DNA from 3 places in the Planococcus massiliensis genome. Region 1 is predicted to be linked to each of the others. Evidence: riboswitches for the same ligand, from Rfam matches in the RefSeq annotation. Region 1 holds a riboswitch; each other region holds the start of a gene.
The links. A riboswitch is a leader RNA that binds a small molecule or an ion and turns the genes downstream of it on or off. The one in region 1 is predicted to bind S-adenosylmethionine.
Positions count from the first base shown of each region.

Region 2: linked by a shared signal. The riboswitch ahead of BN1080_RS01835 (cyclase family protein) and the one ahead of BN1080_RS03430 (O-acetylhomoserine aminocarboxypropyltransferase/cysteine synthase family protein) in region 1 are both predicted to bind S-adenosylmethionine.
Region 3: linked by a shared signal. The riboswitch ahead of BN1080_RS13285 (transporter substrate-binding domain-containing protein) and the one ahead of BN1080_RS03430 (O-acetylhomoserine aminocarboxypropyltransferase/cysteine synthase family protein) in region 1 are both predicted to bind S-adenosylmethionine.

Region 1 is NZ_CCXS01000001.1:673,918-678,211, reverse strand. It holds gene metX (homoserine O-acetyltransferase MetX) at 1-752, opposite strand, end outside; gene BN1080_RS03430 (O-acetylhomoserine aminocarboxypropyltransferase/cysteine synthase family protein) at 765-2,054, opposite strand; SAM riboswitch class I at 2,157-2,268, opposite strand; gene BN1080_RS03425 (glycerol-3-phosphate acyltransferase) at 2,402-3,040, shown strand; SAM riboswitch class I at 3,141-3,256, shown strand; gene BN1080_RS03420 (methionine ABC transporter ATP-binding protein) at 3,386-4,294, shown strand, end outside.
Region 2 is NZ_CCXS01000001.1:360,747-365,040, forward strand. It holds gene BN1080_RS01820 (ABC transporter ATP-binding protein) at 1-329, shown strand, start outside; gene BN1080_RS01825 (ABC transporter ATP-binding protein) at 352-1,284, shown strand; gene BN1080_RS01830 (ABC transporter permease) at 1,277-2,488, shown strand; SAM riboswitch class I at 2,559-2,660, shown strand; gene BN1080_RS01835 (cyclase family protein) at 2,756-3,502, shown strand; gene BN1080_RS01840 (hypothetical protein) at 3,638-3,982, shown strand; gene BN1080_RS01845 (hypothetical protein) at 4,041-4,274, shown strand.
Region 3 is NZ_CCXS01000001.1:2,658,766-2,663,059, reverse strand. It holds gene BN1080_RS13300 (hypothetical protein) at 1-129, shown strand, start outside; gene BN1080_RS13295 (amino acid ABC transporter ATP-binding protein) at 179-928, opposite strand; gene BN1080_RS13290 (amino acid ABC transporter permease) at 944-1,627, opposite strand; gene BN1080_RS13285 (transporter substrate-binding domain-containing protein) at 1,688-2,536, opposite strand; SAM riboswitch class I at 2,667-2,775, opposite strand; gene BN1080_RS13280 (DUF4256 domain-containing protein) at 2,875-3,432, opposite strand; gene BN1080_RS17385 (NAD-dependent epimerase/dehydratase family protein) at 3,611-3,982, shown strand; gene BN1080_RS17380 (NAD-dependent epimerase/dehydratase family protein) at 3,979-4,294, shown strand, end outside.

The DNA of each region.
Region 1 (4,294 bases):
TAACTATTGGCATCAAAGCGGTTCGCCAGTTTCTGCCCTTGATACCCCAAGTAGGATTCTACGTCATAGACGTGCCCAAAAGGTTTTCGGCCAAAGCGCTGATTGAACATTTCGCTGCTGCGGTATGTCACCATTCCGGCCATTCTCGCCACTTCAAAGCCTTTTATATCAGATGACTGTCTATAATAGCCGTTCTTAAAATGCGGATCGTTTTCAATCGCTTGAATGCCGATGTAATTGAAGGCGATGCCGTAGGCACTATAATAGGGGGTTACCGCAAGCGGAAAAATAATGTCCACAAATTCCGGATGGGATCTTCCCCATTCCAAGGTTTTCATGCCGCCAAGCGAGCCTCCAATAACTGCAGCCAAATGTGAAATCCCGAGTTCTTTCAACGCTTGATATTCCGCTTGGACCATGTCTTTTATCGTAATCGCCGGGAAAGCGGAACGATAAGCCTTCCCTGTTTTGGGATTGGTGGACAAGGGGCCGGTAGAGCCGTTGCAGCCCCCTAGCACATTGAACGTGATGACTTGGAAAACATTGGTGTCCACGGCATTTCCTGATCCGATCAATCCGGACCACCAGCCTGGAAGATCTGCGGTCCCTACTGCATGCTGATCTCCCGTCAACGCATGGCAAACGAGAACAACAGGACCGCCTTCGTTGCCGGTTCGTTCAAAGGCAAGCTCTGCATTTTCCAAGACTTCTCCAGATTCAAGAACCAAATTGCCGATGGATACACTGGTCATCCGTTTCCCCTCCTAGACGTTTTCAAGCACTGCCGATTTAATGGCCTGCTCCAGATCAGCGATTAAATCTTCCGGATCTTCAAGCCCGACCGACAAGCGGATCAATTCTTCTGTGACCCCTGCCCCCTCCAATTCTTCTTTGTTCAATTGCTGGTGGGTAGTAGATGCCGGATGGATTATCAGCGATTTCGCATCGCCGACGTTTGCTACATGCGACCACAATCCGACGCCATCAATCACTTTGCGACCGGCTTCACGGCCGCCTTTGACTCCGAAACTCACGATTGAACCATAGCCGTCTTTCAGATATTTTTTCGCCAGCTGATGGGATGGATGATTTTCAAAGCCGATGTAATTAACCCATTCGACTTGTGGATGCTGCTGAAGATATTCGGCAACTACCCGTGCATTGCTATTATGGCGCGGAATTCGCAAATGCAGGGTTTCAAGTCCCTGCAAGAAAGCGTGGGCGCTTTCCGGGCTTAGTGAAGGACCGAAATCGCGCAGCAATTGGACACGCAGCTTCGTCGCAAATGAAGCGCCTTCTGCATCAATGCCGTAGCGGATGCCATGGTAGCTTTCATCCGGCTCCGTGTAATTCGGGAATTTCGGATTGTTCCAGTTGAACTTTCCGCCGTCTACCACAACCCCGCCAATGGTCGTTCCATGGCCGCCAATCCATTTCGTCGCGGAATGGATGACGACATCTGCACCAAAAGCGATCGGATTGCTGCCGTACGGAGAAGCGAACGTATTGTCGATCAATAAAGGAATTTGGTTTTCGTGGGCGATTTCCGCCACTTTTTCCACATCAAATACATTCAAGCTTGGGTTTCCGATAATTTCACCGAAGATCGCTTTGGTTTTATCCGTGATGGCTGCACGGAAGTTTTCCGGATCTGTTCCATCCGCAAATTTCACTTTGATGCCGTAGCGCGGAAGTGTGTTGGAGAATAAGCTTACCGTACCGCCGTATAGATTGCTGTCAGCCAAAATTTCATCGCCCGCCTCAGCGACGTTTAAAATAGAAAATGCAATGGCCGCCATCCCGGAAGACAAGGCAACAGCTGCTGTCCCCCCTTCCAGCAAAGCGACGCGCTGTTCAAAAACGTCTACCGTCGGATTCATAATGCGCGAATAGATATTTCCGGTTTCTTTTAAACCGAAGAGATTTTGGGCATGCTCTGAACTTTTGAATACATAAGAAGTGGTTTTGTGGATGGCTACGCCTCTCGCGCCTGTCGTTGGATCGGGTTCCTGTCCGCCGTGCAATAAAAGCGTTTCGGGTTTGAAATTTGTCATTTTTATTCCTCCTAGTTTTTATTGATGAAAACCGAAGACGAGGAGGGAATAGAAAAAAGCCCTCTTCGTTAAGAAGAGGGCCGTCATATACGGAAATACCTCCTCTCATCTGCCAGACCGTTGCCGATCTGTAGGATTTAGCACCTTTCCAAGCAATTGCTTGGTGGTTGCCGGGCATCATAGGGCCTATTCCCTCCGCCTCTCTTGATAAGAGTATTCAGATTTAGTTTTTCATCTTGTTTAGCAGTATAAAAACATCGTCTACATTTGTCAAGCGGATAATTCAAAAAATTTTGAAACCTCCACTTCTCTTTAAACGTTTAATACTTTATAGAGGAGATGATGAGATGATTCTTTGGTTTACCTGCACTCTTATAATTGGTTATTTAATTGGTTCACTCCACGGATCCTCCATCGCACAGCTGATTTCAGGGATCAATGTCAAAAAAGAAGGCGTAAAAAACTCCGGCGCTTCCAACGCGGCAATTGTTCTCGGTTGGAAATTCGGCGCACTTGTCGCTTTGATCGACATTTCCAAAGGAATCGCCGCTGTCTTGGGGTTAAAGATTCTATTAAATCAGTTCAATTTATCTGGCGAATTGGCCTGGACATTGCTGTTTGTTATGAGCGCGGCTGTCGTCATCGGCCACAACTTCCCGTTCTATATGAACTTTGACGGCGGAAAAGGCACTGCGTCCATTATTGGCGTCATGCTTGCACTGGATTGGAAACTGGGGCTTGCCGGCGGATTGCTGCTGGTCGCTTGCGCTTTAGCAACAGATTATTTGGTCGTTGGCGTTCTCGTCCTGTATGGCATGCTGTTCGCCATCGCCTATTTTCCAGCAGACGGCATTTGGCCGCTTCTCACAGCCTTCGGACTTTTTGCCATGGCTTTCTGGAAACACATCGAAAACATTAAACGAATCAAAAACGGAACAGAAAGCAAAGTTTCTTCTGTCTTCCGCAAGAAAGCCGGGCCGGTTTAATGGCCGGCTTTTTAAATTTTAAATTATTTTTAAAAAGTTTCTTGACTTTTCTGCGTTGACGCACTAAAGTGAGAATTACAAATCGAATAGATACATCACTTTCTTATCCAGAGAAACCGAGGGACAGGCCCTATGACGTTTCGGCAGCGGATTCGCTTTTAGCGAAAACTGTGCTAATTCCTGCAAATGCATATATGTGCATTTGGAAGATGAGAATTGAGATGGTTTCAGTACGGAGCCCTCTTTTTTCTTATGGACAGGAAAAAAGAGGGCTCTTTTTGTTTTATTCTTTGCAGATTTGTATGATTTCGATTTACACAGCAACAGCATGAGGAGGCTATTTGAATGATTCAATTTGAGGGGGTTACAAAAACCTACCATTCCGGGAAACAGGAAATCCACGCATTGAACGGCATCGATTTAACTGTTGAAACCGGCGAAATATACGGCGTGATCGGCTTTAGCGGCGCGGGCAAGAGTTCGCTTATCCGCACAGTCAATTTACTGGAACGCCCCACAAACGGACGGGTGCTCATCCACGGCAAAGACATTTCCACCCTTACCAGCAAAGAAATCCGCGATACCCGAAAAGACATCGGGATGATTTTCCAGCATTTCAATCTATTGAATTCAAAAACGGTATTCCATAATGTCGCGATGCCGCTGATTTTGGCAAAAACGCCGAAAAACCAAATTAAAGAACAAGTGAAAAGCCTGCTTGAATTTGTCGGCTTGGCGGATCAGGCGGAAAAATATCCGGATCAGCTATCCGGCGGACAGAAGCAGCGAATCGGGATTGCTCGGGCATTAGCGACCAACCCTTCCGTCCTCCTTTGCGATGAAGCTACATCCGCCCTTGATCCCCAGACGACCCAGGCGATTTTGGACTTGCTGCGGCGCATCAACCGCGAATACAATATCACGATATTATTAATCACTCATGAAATGGGAGTTATCCGGGAAATTTGCGATAAAGTCGCGGTCCTCGAAGCTGGAAAAGTCATCGAGCAAGGTTCTGTATACGAAGTTTTCACCAATCCGCAGCAGCCGACCACTCAGCGATTTGTCCGCTCGGTCATGAACGATGAGCTGCCGGAATCGCTGTTGACGAAAATCCAAGATCCAGCGCAGAACCATTCCATCTACCGCGTCCAATTTACAGGCTCGTCAGTCGGACAGCCGCTCATGTCTCAAGTATCGCGCGAATTCAATCTTGATCTCAATGTCCTATTCGGAAATATCACGGAACTGCAA
Region 2 (4,294 bases), 310 kb from region 1:
TCGATTGGATGGAGCCGGAAGACCGTGCCGTCGTCTTGACGACGCATCAGGCGGACGATTTGCGGAAACTCGCAGATTACCTGTTTCTCATGCAAGACGGACAAGGCGTCGGCCTGTATGAAAAAGACCGACTGGTTGCGAGCTACCGCCGCTACTGGCTCACGGAAATGCCGGATGGAGCGGTGCCGGGAGAACTTTCCCGTGATGGGCGCCAGCTGATCAGCGAGAACCCTGACGCAACAGAACAGTTTATCGTGGCGCAAAACATACAGGTCCTCGATGACCAAGCACTGGAATTGGAAGACATCATCAGCCTGCTGCTGAAATAACAATCCCGAAAGGATGAAGAACATGGAGACGATGCTCGCCGTAGAAGGTTTAGGCAAATCATTCAAAGACAAACAGATCATCCGAAACATCTCATTTGAAGTGAAAAAAGGGGAAATCATGGCGCTGCTCGGACCGAACGGGGCCGGCAAATCGACGACGATCCGCAACATCATGGGCATCATGTACCCGGACGCGGGGTCAATCACATTCCACAACAGCAAAAATAAAGAAATCCCGCGCAATAAAATCGGCTATTTGCCGGAAGAGCGCGGTCTTTATAAAAACGTCAACGTCATGGACATCCTCCTGTATCTCGCAGAGTTGAAAGACTATCCGAAAAACCGCGCAAAAGAACGCGCACTCGAGTATTTAAAAAAGTTCGGGCTTGAAGGAAAAGACAAAGTCGCCGTGGAAGAACTGTCAAAAGGGATGGGCCAGAAAGTGCAGTTTATCGCATCGATTCTCCATGAACCGGAGCTTCTGATCCTCGATGAGCCGTTTTCAGGGCTTGACCCGGTCAGCCAGGAGCTGTTCAAGGAAGAGATTCGCTCGCTCGCTGAAGGAGGCACAGCAATTCTCTTGTCTTCGCACCAGATGAATCTGGTCGAAGAAATGGCTGACCGTCTGTTTTTAATCCATCGTGGAACGAAAGTAATCTACGGGACGCTCAGCGAAGTGAAAAGGGAATACGCCAATTTCAAATGCACGATCAACGGCGTGAACAGCCGGAGCCTGCTCGAAGGCTTGCCGGAAGTGGAGCGGGTCGAACAGAACGGGGAAATCGCGGTGCTGTATCTGTCACGGAATGTACAGCCGGCCGTCTGGCTGAAGAATCTGCCGGCGGAACTAGACATCCAAGAACTGTCGATCGACCGCATCTCGCTGCACGAAATCTTCATCGACATCGCCACTGACAAGAATCTTTTGAAGGAAGCGGGTGAAGCACATGCGTAACACGATGAAAGTCGCCAAATGGGAAATCAAACGCAATATGAAAAGCAAATCGTTCATCATCGGCTTGTTTCTGACACCAATCATTTTCCTGGCCTTCTTCTTGCTGCCGGACCTGTTCCGTTCAGACGACGAACCGGCCGCAACGAAAGTCTACGTCAACGACGAGCTTGGAGTCTACGAACAATTGGAAGCCGCTGCAGCTTCAACCGAATGGCAGCTGGAAGAAACGCAAATCGCCGAATCGGAAGCGGAAGCGGCGCTTGAAGCAGAAGAAGAAGATGCCGCATACGTCTTTATCAACGAACAGTCGGTTGAAAACGGCAAAGTCACGGTCTATACAAACGAAGAGACCGATTCCGGTTTCATGGAGGAAGTCCAAGTGCTGAGCGGTCCGCTGCAGATGATGCAGATCGAACAGCTTGGATTGACGCCGGAAGAAGCGGGAATGGTCGCGCAGGGCATCGTCTTTGAAGACGCTTCCGTTGAAGCGGAAGAAGGCGGACTGTTCAGCGAAGGGATGCTCGAACGAATCATTCCAGGCGCTTTCGCCGCTGTCGTCATGCTGTCGATCGTCTTCACGGGTATGGCGATTTTCCAAAGCGCGTCTCAGGAGAAGAAAGACAAAATCGCCGAAATCATCTTGTCGTCTTTGACGCCGGCTGATTTGATGCAAGGCAAGATCATTGGCTATTTCGTCCTCGGCATTATCCAGCTGATCGTCTATATCACGATCATCCTGCCGGTGCTGCTGTGGAAAATTGATATGCCAATCATGGAATACTTGCTCGTGCCGGAACTGGCCGTCTTGCTGTTGATTGCAGTGCTCGGCTATCTCTTGTATGCTGCACTGTTTGTCGGCATCGGCGCCACCATGGCCGACATCTCGACCGCCGGAAACTTCCAGGGCCTTGTCATGATGCTGCCGTTCAGTCCGTTCCTGTTCATCGGTCCGGTATTCAGCGACCCGAGCGGATTCTGGGCACAGCTCGGAAGCTACATCCCGTTCACATCACCGGGAGTCTTGATCTTGCGCCTATCGCTCCTTGAAGAATGGCCATGGGTGGAAATCGGCATCGCTGTCGCCATTCTTGCCATCAGTGTCTGGGTCTTCATGAAGCTTGCCGGAAAAGTTTTCAAGACCGGAATTCTCATGTACGGCAAGAACGCAACACCGGGCGAAATCTGGAAATGGATTCGCGCTTAAAAAGAATTCGAAATAGATTGACTTTTCACTTGGCCGATTGTAGGATTATGGATAACTAATTGAATATACTTTCTTATCAAGAGAGGTGGAGGGATTTGGCCCTATGAAGCCTCAGCAACAGACTGCAAAGTACTGTGCTAATTCCAAAAGCGTTCAAGCTTGAAGATAAGAAGAGAACTTTGACCTTCATCTGCCAAACCCTCTTCTTAATCCAGGAAGAGGGTTTTTAGTTGCCCTCTATCCACAAACCCCAAGGAGGAATCTACCATGCCCATCAAAACACTCGAAACGATCGAAGCCATCAATTTGCTGAAACAGAAGACCTGGGTCGACTTGACTCACGCGTTCGGACCCGACTCGCCACATTTCTCAGCATTTGAAGATGCAAAATTCGATACGCTTTTCAATCACGACGACGGCTTCTTTGCCCAGCGCTTTACATTTCCCGGGCAATACGGAACGCATCTTGATGCACCAATCCATTTTGTCCGCGATGCCCGCTATCTTCACGAACTGGGGCTGAAGGAACTCGTTCTTCCACTCGTCGTCATCGACAAATCGAAAGAAGCAGAAGCAGACCCTGACTATACGTTAGGGGTTGATGGCATTGAAGCGTTCGAAGCCGAACACGGCAAAATCGAAGCCGACACGTTCGTCGCGCTGCGCACGGATTGGAGCAAACGCTGGCCGGACAAGGAAGCCTTCGACAATAAAGACGAAGAAGGCAATAGCCATGCACCCGGCTGGTCCGTTGACGCATTGAAATTCCTTTTTGAACAACGGGGCGTACGGGCAGTCGGCCATGAAACCTTCGACACTGACTCCGCCATCGACTATCGCAAAAACGGTGCTTTACTCGGAGAATATTATGTACTTGACCAAGACACGTATCAAGTCGAGCTGCTCGCGAATCTCGACCAGCTGCCGGCGAAAGGGGCCGTAATTTTCAATATCGTCCCGAAAGCAGACAAAGCTTCCGGCTTTCCGGTGCGTTCGTTTGCAATCTTGCCGTAAGAAATAGAATCTTTGACAACAGACAGTGTATCCATGCTGTCTGTTTTTGAATCTGGACAAATGAAAGCGCTCTTACATCTTCTAATGTTTTCAATTATAATAAGATTATTCTGAAACATAGGAGGGGTTTCATAGATGAATCCGAGTGAGACTTGGCAGTACATTTTAACGAAGGCAAACAGCAGGTCATTTGAAATCCCTACAACGCCGCAAAATAAACGAATACCTAAATGGTTTTCTGTATCAAGAAATGCTGATTACATTATAGTCGCTAATGCCAAAACAAATACGCCGAGTGTAAGTCTGAAGAATGAAAGACGTATTACTTTCGGTGATTTTGAATCGATCTTCGATTATTATGAAATCCGAAAAAATGGAGCAAAAGGAATCAGCAAAGAAGTAGCTGCAAAATCCATGAATTCTGCCTATATCTTTGCATTGATTGATGATGCATATAAAACAGCTGCGATTTCAATTTGATTTTTTAGCTGGACAAAAATGTTTCCATATTCCATAACAAACGAAAAGGGGTGACGGGATGGGAAACAAGAGCCATGGTTTAAAGCACGGCTGGACATTCATTGCACACAAATCCTATAAGATTTTTTCAAACGCCAATGCCTATGTCGTCATTGACTACGAGAACGACATCGTCCTCCAGTTTGCTGTCACAGATGCCGACCTGGAAATCATCACCGCCAACTGGGGCCTTAACTTTAAAATTATACTGGGATTCAAGACGATTAAGATTTTGGATTTCCCGGAAGAGTGATTCGAGTGAAAATAAAATTT
Region 3 (4,294 bases), 2.0 Mb from region 1:
TTAGAGGTGCAAGAGAGGAATAGAGGGAAAATCTACCGGCATTATTCATTTGCCTGTATGGAACATCAGGTTGATGTGGTGTCTTGTGATGAACCCAGTACAAAAATGCTCTGTTCTTATTCCAATTAAAACAGCCGAGCTCTCCGCTTTGATGGACGAGTTCGGCTGTTTTTATGAATTAAGCTCTTTTCAGCAAGACCTTTTGCAGAAATTTCTTTGTCCGTTCTTCTCTAGGGGCTGTGAAAATATCTTCGGGCTTTCCTTGTTCGACAATGTGCCCATCTGCGATAAATACGACGCGATCCGAAACTTCTCGTGCAAAATCCATCTCATGCGTTACGATAACCATGGTTTGTCCTTCTAACGCGAGCTCTTGGATGACCGTCAACACTTCGCCAACAAGTTCAGGATCTAATGCAGAAGTCGGTTCATCAAATAATAAGAGATCCGGTTTCAGTGCGAGAATCCGGGCAATCGCCGCCCGTTGCTTTTGGCCGCCCGACAATTGTTCCGGAAACTGGTTTTTATGTTCCAAAAGTCCAACTTTTTCCAGTAATCCTTCTGCTTCACGCACCAATTCCTGCTTGTTCCGTTTTTGCACGACAAGCGGTGCTTCAATAATATTGTCAATCACGGTTTTATGCGGAAATAAATGAAAATGCTGAAAGACCATACCAGAAAATTGGCGAACATCAACTTTTTGCTTTTTACTTGGTGTTTTCCCAGTGAATGAAACATGGACATTATTGATTTGAAGTGAACCGCCTGAAGGCGTTTCTAAGAGATTCAGGCATCTCAGTAAGGTTGTTTTGCCAGAACCGGATGGGCCAATGATGCTGACAACTTCGCCTTTTTTTATTTCCAATGAAATGGATTTCAAGACTTCTACCTGTTTGAATTGCTTGCTTAAATTTTCAACTTTGATCAATTTGGAAACCTCCTATCATGCAGTGACATAGCGATTTGCTTTTTTCTCTAAATAATCTTGAAGTAAGGTGACGAGGATGCAAATGGACCAGTAAATGAGTGCCACGAGAATATATAAGGTTAGGCTTTCATAAGTTTGCCCGACCACCACTTTAGCGCGGTAGAACATTTCAGAAACAGTGATGACCATCGCTAGCGAAGTTCCTTTGATGATATCCATGAAAGTGCTCGATAGTGGAGGCAAAGCAATGCGCGTTGCCTGCGGCAAAATGATGCGCGTCATAGTTTGCCAATAGCTCATTCGAAGCGTCTCAGCAGCTTCCCATTGTCCTTTCGATACAGAAGAAATGGCAGAACGGATAATTTCGGCCGTATAGGCAGAAAAATGAATACTGATGCCGATAATGGCAGCAGTAAGCGGCTGCATTTCAATGCCGATCATGGGAAAGCCGAAATACAGGATAAACAGCATCACCAAAAGCGGAGTGCCGCGCATAAAGGAGATAAAAAGCCGGGCTGGGAGAGACAGTCCGATAAAGCGGTTCATTCGGGCAAGGGCTACAAATAAACCGAGGATCAAAGCAAATACTAGGCTGACCAGTGCAATCAAGATGGTTTGCCAAGCTCCTTCCAGAATAAAAGGAAGAGAATCAATTGCGATTTCTACATTAAAAAGATATTTCCATTTAAAGTCGGCCATTGGAAGACTCCTTTACTTAGTATCTAGAAAAGAGGAATCCAAGGATTCCTCAAAAAATGTTTATTCTTCTTCAAGCGGCTGTGTTACATCAGCACCAAGAAATTTAGTTGAAATTTCTTTCAATGTGCCATCAGCAAGAAGCTCCTCAATAGCACCGTCAAGTTTTCCTTTCAGCTCCGGGCTATCTTTCGGCATTACGATAGCACTGCTGCTGAATGAGAATCTAACATCTTCAGCCAGTTTCAATCCCGGTTTATCAAACTGTTCAAGTGAGCGCAACAAGACAAGATAGTCATTTAGCGTAGCATCGACGCGGCCGCTGACGATTTCTGGAAGCACCGTGTCAGAGCCTGTGTAGACAATCACTTCAGCCCCTTGTTCTTGAGCAAATTTTGAGTAATTGCTGGTCGCGGACCCCCCGACTTTTTTGCCTTTCAAATCTTCTACTGATTCAATGCCGGAGTTGTCACTTTCACGGACAATGGCTGAACCATATGAATGCTTGACTGGAATCGTGAAATCAAATATCTCTTTGCGTTCGTCGGTAATCGAAAAATCATTCGCGGCAATATCAATTTGGCCATTGCGAAGAGCTGGCAGCAATCCGTCAAATTCCATTTCTTTGAATTCAACTTCCAATCCAAGCTTTTCTCCTAAGGCACGAGCAAGTTCTACATCATATCCTGTTAATTCTTTTGTTTCTTCATCGTGATAGGTAATCGGGTAGTAAAGCCCTTCTGTGCCGACAACGATTTTGCCTGCTTCTTCAATTCGATCCCAAGTGTTCTGTTCCTTGTTTTCTGTTGAAGCATTCACTTCATTTGAAGATTCATTGCTGCTGCATGCAGTTAGAAATAAACCGATTACTGTAATTGCGACGAGCCATAAAAGCTGTTTGGTGTTTTTCATGTCTTTGCACCTTCCTTTTCTATTGGTTTACTTGGTTTTAAGTTAATAGAATTTTCCAGATATGAGGGCAAACAAAAAGCCTCTTCTATAAGAAGAGGCAGGCATGCGACATCACATTGATATTCTGCTCTTCTTATCTCTCAAGCTAATCAAAGCTTGTTGGATTTGGCACAGTGCTCTAAAGTGAGCCCGCTGCCGAGGTTTCGTAGGGCCAATCCCTCCACCTCTCATGATAAGAACAAATTGCTATTAAACTATGTTGACAACTGTATCATCATTATATTTTACCGTCAACACAAAATTCTGATAAACCTCATCTTATTTTTTATTAGAAGTTGTTAAACGTTCAACGATCCCCTGAATCCCCTAGCGGCATAATACGAATCCGCTCCGTTATGATACAGAAACACTTGCCCGTAGCGGAAATCACAGAAAAGGGCGCCGCCGCGATTTCTGATTTCAGCAGGAGTCTGCACCCAGCTCGATGTCTTCATATCAAATTTCCCTAGCGTCTGAAGCTTTCGGTACTGCTCTTCCGTCAGCAATTCAATGCCCATGTCCGCCGCCATGCCGACCGCGTTGTTTTCAGGCTTGTTTTTCTTACGCGATTCCAATGCTTCCGGGTCATAGCAGACGCTTCTTCGGCCAGTCGGGCTTTCTGCGGAGCAATCAAAGAAAATGAATTCATCTGCTGCAGCGTCATAATCCACGACATCCGGTTCGCCGTCAGTCCGTTCCATTTCATGGAGCGACCATAATTTGTCTTCATTCGCTTCCAGTTTGTCCTGGATTTTGGCCCATTCGAAATTTTCGTGGCGGGTGATGTTTTTCTCGAACCGCTCTTTTAACGTGTTGAGAAATGCTTCGCGTTGTTCGGGTGATAATTGCTTGCTCATGCTAATTCCTCCTTTAATGGGTTTTGCTATTGTTGGTTTTAGTATATAAGAAAGCAGCAGGGTTTTGGAGAGGTGCATCTATTTTATTTTCAGTAGAGGATTGTCTGGAGCTTTTGCAGAATAAAAGAAGCAGGAAAGCAGATCGTTTTTCATTCAGTAAATTGAAGGAGGAGTGTACGTGAATATCTTGATCCTTGGAGGCACCCGCTTTATGGGGCGATTTCTGACCGAGGCGGCTCTCAGCAGCGGCCATGAAGTGACCTTATTCAATAGAGGGAAAGCGAATCCGGATTTGTTTCCAGAAGTGGAGAAATTGATCGGCGACCGGTACGGGGATTTACAAGCGTTGAAGGGGCGGAGATGGGACGCCGTTATTGACACATCCGGCTATCTTCCATGGTCCGTTCAGGAATCTGCGGAACTGCTGGCAAAATCCGTAGGACATTACACATTCATTTCAAGCGCATCGGTTTACATCGATTTAGAATCTCCGGGGATAAATGAAGAACACGCAGTCGGCCGGCTTTCAGCGGAAAGCTGGGAGAATTGAAAACAAAAGAGGCGGAAGTTGCCATCAATGAACATTACGGTGAGTTGAAATTTTTGTGTGAACAAGAAGTGGAACGTGCATTTCCGGAAGGTGCCCTGAATATCCGGCCGGGACTTATTGTCGGCCCTCATGATTTCACGGACCGTTTTACGTACTGGGTTAACCGCGTAGCAAAAGGCGGTGAGGTGTTGGCGCCTGGACGGCGAGACAAGGAAATCCAGTTTATCGACGTCCGGGATTTGGCAGAATGGATCCTCCGGCTGGTCGAAGAACAACGGACAGGCACATTTAATGCGACCGGCCCCGACTCCA